2 regions of the Proteiniborus ethanoligenes genome follow, and region 2 is predicted to be linked to the other one. Evidence: riboswitches for the same ligand, from Rfam matches in the RefSeq annotation. Region 2 holds a riboswitch; the other holds the start of a gene.
What was found. Region 2 has a riboswitch for S-adenosylmethionine ahead of BLV37_RS06710 (methionine ABC transporter ATP-binding protein). Riboswitches for the same ligand answer to the same signal wherever they lie in the genome.

Region 1 (2,410 bases), on a different contig from region 2:
CATCTATAATTATATAGTATTTGGAAGGTTCTATAGATTATATTTGCATTACAAATAGATTACAATTATGTAATCTTAAGAAATGTTTTCCATGATAAAATAAAAAAGCTGAGATGATTGAATCATCTCAGCTTAACTGGTCGGGGTGAGAGGACTCGAACCCCCGGCCCCATGGTCCCAAACCACGTGCGCTACCAAACTGCGCTACACCCCGAAAATTGTTACTATTATAGTATAGTTTATAAGTAGAGTTATTGCAATTGGTCAATTAGGTCTTATTGTACTATAATGAGCTATTTTTCTATAATAATAAGAGAGAAGCTTTAAAATTCGCTTCATTTCTAGTGAAAGATTGATAAAACACAAATTATATTAGTTTTGAAAAATCTTCTATAATACTAGCCTTTGCTATATAATAATAATAAGATGAATTTTATTCATAATTACTAGGGGGAATTATGGGAGAAATATTAGAATTTATTAAAGAGGAATTTATAGTAATGATGATTGCGGCAGCTCCCATATCTGAACTGAGGGGAGCTATACCATTAGGTATATCCATAGGATTTAGCCCTTTACATAGTACTATTATAAGTATCATTGGAAACTGCCTGCCTGTACCTTTTCTATTGCTTATACTTAGACCTTTATTTGCTGCACTAGAGGATGTAAGGATAGTAGGCGAATTTATTAAGTGGATTAAAAGAAGAACCTTAAGAAAAAGTAATAACATAGTGAAATACAGTGTGTTAGGACTATATATCCTTGTGGCTATTCCTTTACCAACAACGGGAGCATATACAGGATGTGTAGCTGCTACTCTATTTAATATAAGGTTTAAGTATGCAATTTTAGCTATTGTTTCTGGTGTTATTACATCTGGAATTATTGTTTTATTTTTAAGTCATCAAGTAACAGTCATTTTTTGAAAACAATGTTTGACACATAATAACAAATGTGGTAGTATATTTTTGTTATAAAAAAGAATAAATTTACCTTATTAAGAGTGGTGGAGGGAATAGGCCCTGTGAAGCCCAGCAACCGATAACTTTTAGTTATGAGGTGCTAAATCCTACAGAATGTAAATTCTGAAAGATGAGGTTTGATGCCAATTATACCTCTTCTTTTGAAGAGGTTTTTTATTTGGAGCTACAATAAACAGGCAAGGATATCTCTGTGACATAAAATATATTGACAACAATATGTAAACAATAGGATTATAAAAAAACTAGGAGGTTAAAAATTATGAAAAAATGGTTATTTACTTCAGAATCAGTGACTGAAGGTCATCCAGATAAAATATGTGATCAGATATCAGACGGGATACTAGATGCAATACTCCAGTGCGATCCAGAAGCTAGAGTAGCTTGTGAAACCTCAGTAACTACAGGACTAGTACTTGTGGCTGGAGAAATATCTACTCATTGCTATGTGGATATTCCCAAAGTAGTTAGACAAACTATTGAGGAAATAGGTTATACTAGAGCCAAGTATGGCTTTGATTGCGATACTTGTGCAGTGCTTACATCTATAGATGAGCAATCTACTGATATCGCCATGGGAGTAAATGAAGCCTTAGAGCATAGAAATGAAAAAACTGATGCTCTTGATATAACTGGTGCTGGAGACCAGGGAATAATGTTTGGCTTCGCATGTAATGAAACTCCAGAGCTAATGCCCCTACCTATTTCTCTAGCTCATAAACTGGCTAGAAGATTATCTGAGGTTAGAAAAAATGGTACTCTTGACTATCTAAGACCTGATGGAAAGACACAGGTAACAGTTGAATACCATGGGAATAAGCCTGTAAGGGTAGATGCTATAGTAGTATCTACTCAGCACAGTCCAGAGGTAGATATAAAGACTATAGAAAAGGACATTAGGGAGCATGTAATATCAAAAATAATCCCTTCAAATCTTATAGATAGCGAAACTAAGTATTATATAAATCCTACTGGAAGATTCGTAATAGGAGGACCTCAAGGAGATGCAGGGCTTACAGGTAGAAAGATAATAGTAGATACTTATGGCGGATATGCTAGACATGGTGGAGGAGCATTTTCAGGTAAGGATCCAACAAAGGTTGATAGATCAGCAGCTTATGCGGCTAGATATGTGGCAAAGAATATTATAGCAGCAGGACTTGCAGACAAATGTGAGGTTCAGCTTGCATATGCAATAGGAGTTGCAAAGCCTATATCAGTATTGGTAGATACCTTTGGCACTAATAAAATAGAAGAAAGTAAAATAGAAGAGCTTATTAGTAAGCATTTTGATTTAAGACCAGCAGCAATTATAAGAGATTTAGATTTAAGGAGACCTATTTATAGACAGGTTGCTGCATATGGACATTTCGGAAGAAATGACTTAGACCTTCCATGGGAAAAAACAGACAAAGCAAGCCTACTTA
Region 2 (2,410 bases):
TCTTTAAATGCACTTTCCACAATCCTAGCTACGAAAGGAGCTGCTGCAATAGATAGTGGTACAACAGTGGCAAGGGTTCCTATGGTTTTACCAACTATTAATTTTGTAAGTGGCATTATAAAAATCATTAATATAATAAATGGGAAAGAACGAAATATATTTACTATTCCATTAAGAATAGAATTTAAGGTTATTCTTTCCCATATTCCATCCTTTTCTGTAATGACTAATAAAATACCCAGAGGGAATCCAAGTATCAATGAAAATATTGTAGATATTGCAACCATTATAATAGTCTCCCATAAGGAAGGAAGTAAAAGAAGGATAATATTACCCATTCCATATCACCTCTAGGTCTATATTTTGACTTCTAAGCCAATCAAATGCTTTTTCTTTTTCCTTGTTTTCACCAGTTATTTGAACTAAAAGATTACCTACGCTAGTCGTCTGAAGCTCATCTATATCTCCTGACAATATATTTATGTCTATTTCAAATTTTCTAATTAGATTAGATATAATTGGTTTTTTAGCAGAATCTCCTAGATAGCTTAATTTAATTACTGTAGAGCCAGAAATCTTAGGATATATATTCTCTGACTGACTGCTTCTTTGAATATGCGAGATAAAAGCTTTGGCAGTGCTGGTCTTAGGCTTTGCAAATATTTCTTCTACAGTATTTAGTTCTATGATTTTACCATCTTCTATTATGGCAACCCTATTACATATCTCTTTAATAACCTCCATTTGATGAGTTATAAGCACTACTGTTAAGTTAAACTCCTGTTGAATTTTTTTCAATAGATTAAGTATTGCTTTAGTAGTTTTTGGATCAAGTGCTGATGTAGCTTCGTCACATAAAAGTATCTTTGGATTATTTGCTAATGCACGAGCTATAGCTACTCTTTGTTTTTGACCACCACTTAGCTGAGATGGATAGGCATCTTTTTTATCAGCCAATTCTACAACTTCAAGCAGCTCATTTACTCTTTTTTCTATAGAACTTTTATCGTACCCACTTATCTCCAAAGGGAATGCAATGTTTTCAAAAACTGTTCTTGAATTTAGAAGGTTAAAATGTTGAAATATCATTCCAATTTCTTTTCTTGTACTTCTTAGTTTCTTTTTATCTAGTTTTATAATGTCAGTGTCCTCGATAAATATTGTACCTTCTGTTGGTTCTTCAAGCCTATTAATAGTCCGAATAAGTGTAGATTTTCCAGCACCACTAAGACCTATGATTCCAAAAATTTCGCCTTTATATATTATTAGGTTGATATCCTTTAAAGCTTCTACATTAGAAGTTTTGCCTTTAAAGCTCTTGCTTAAATTCTTAATTTCAATCATTGCTTTACCTCCATAATGAATTACTGTAATAAAACTCATTGCTAAACGAGTGCATGAACATAAATAATAAACCTGTATTTATTTTAAGAACTCAATATAACTGAAAAGCCTCTTTCAAATGAAAGAGGCTAAATTGCATACACTATCTATCCTTTCTCATCTATCAGCATATTATGCTGCTGGAATTAGCACCTCGTGTTACACAACACCGGTTGCTGGGCTTCATTGGGCCAGTCCCTCCGCCTCTCTTGATAAGAGTTTATTATTATTTAATTTTTAAGGTTATTATATTTACTTATTTTAAGGCTAATGAGCAACATTGTCAATAGTTTTTTTAAAAGTTTTTTATAAATATTAATAATTTTTAATCAATTGAGACAAAATACTAAATGATTAAATATGAAAGGAGAGGTTAAATGGCTTTACAAAACCCAATAAATTTAAACCAAATTAACCAATTAGAGCTTCAAAATTTAAGAGAGATAGTTAGTAGTCACAAGCTTATGAATACTAAGCTCAATGAGTATGCTAGCATGTGTCAGGACACTCAACTAAAGCAAATGTTTAGTCAAGGAGCTCAAGACGCTAATACTACAGCACAAAACTTAATTCAATCTATATAAGAGGAGGTTTGCAAATTGCAAGAAAGAGATATAGTAAATGATGTATTATCAATGACAAAGGCTAGTATGCAATGTTATGGCACTGCTATAAGTGAATGTTCAAATCAACAGCTTAGAAGCGCTTTACAAAAGCTAAGGGACGAAGCAGAGCAATTTCAATATCAATTGTATCAAATAGCAGAGCAAAAAGGTTATTATACGCCTGCACAAAATGCTAACCAACAAGATATATCTCAAGTAAAAAATCAGCTTAATCAAGGATAGAATAGGGACTCATTTTGAGTCCTATTTTTCCATAAATTTTTATTGATTTTTAGAAACTATAGTGATAACATACATAAGGAAATAAAAAACTTAATTAACTAGTGAAGTTTGGAGGGGGGATATTAAAAAACAACCACTTTATGTTGACATTTTAAAGCCTTAAGCTAGCCGGCAATACT

Region 1: it holds a riboswitch for S-adenosylmethionine, as region 2 does, so the genes downstream of both, metK (methionine adenosyltransferase) here and BLV37_RS06710 (methionine ABC transporter ATP-binding protein) in region 2, are expected to answer to the same signal.

Annotation. Positions count from the first base shown of each region.
Region 1 covers NZ_FNQE01000004.1:1,554-3,963, reverse strand. Annotated here, with positions in the region: tRNA gene BLV37_RS02630 (tRNA-Pro) at 138-214, opposite strand; gene BLV37_RS02625 (COG2426 family protein) at 459-929, shown strand; SAM riboswitch class I at 995-1,102, shown strand; gene metK (methionine adenosyltransferase) at 1,246-2,410, shown strand, end outside.
Region 2 covers NZ_FNQE01000013.1:32,505-34,914, forward strand. Annotated here, with positions in the region: gene BLV37_RS06705 (methionine ABC transporter permease) at 1-338, opposite strand, end outside; gene BLV37_RS06710 (methionine ABC transporter ATP-binding protein) at 331-1,344, opposite strand; SAM riboswitch class I at 1,498-1,602, opposite strand; gene BLV37_RS06715 (hypothetical protein) at 1,761-1,967, shown strand; gene BLV37_RS06720 (spore coat protein) at 1,983-2,231, shown strand.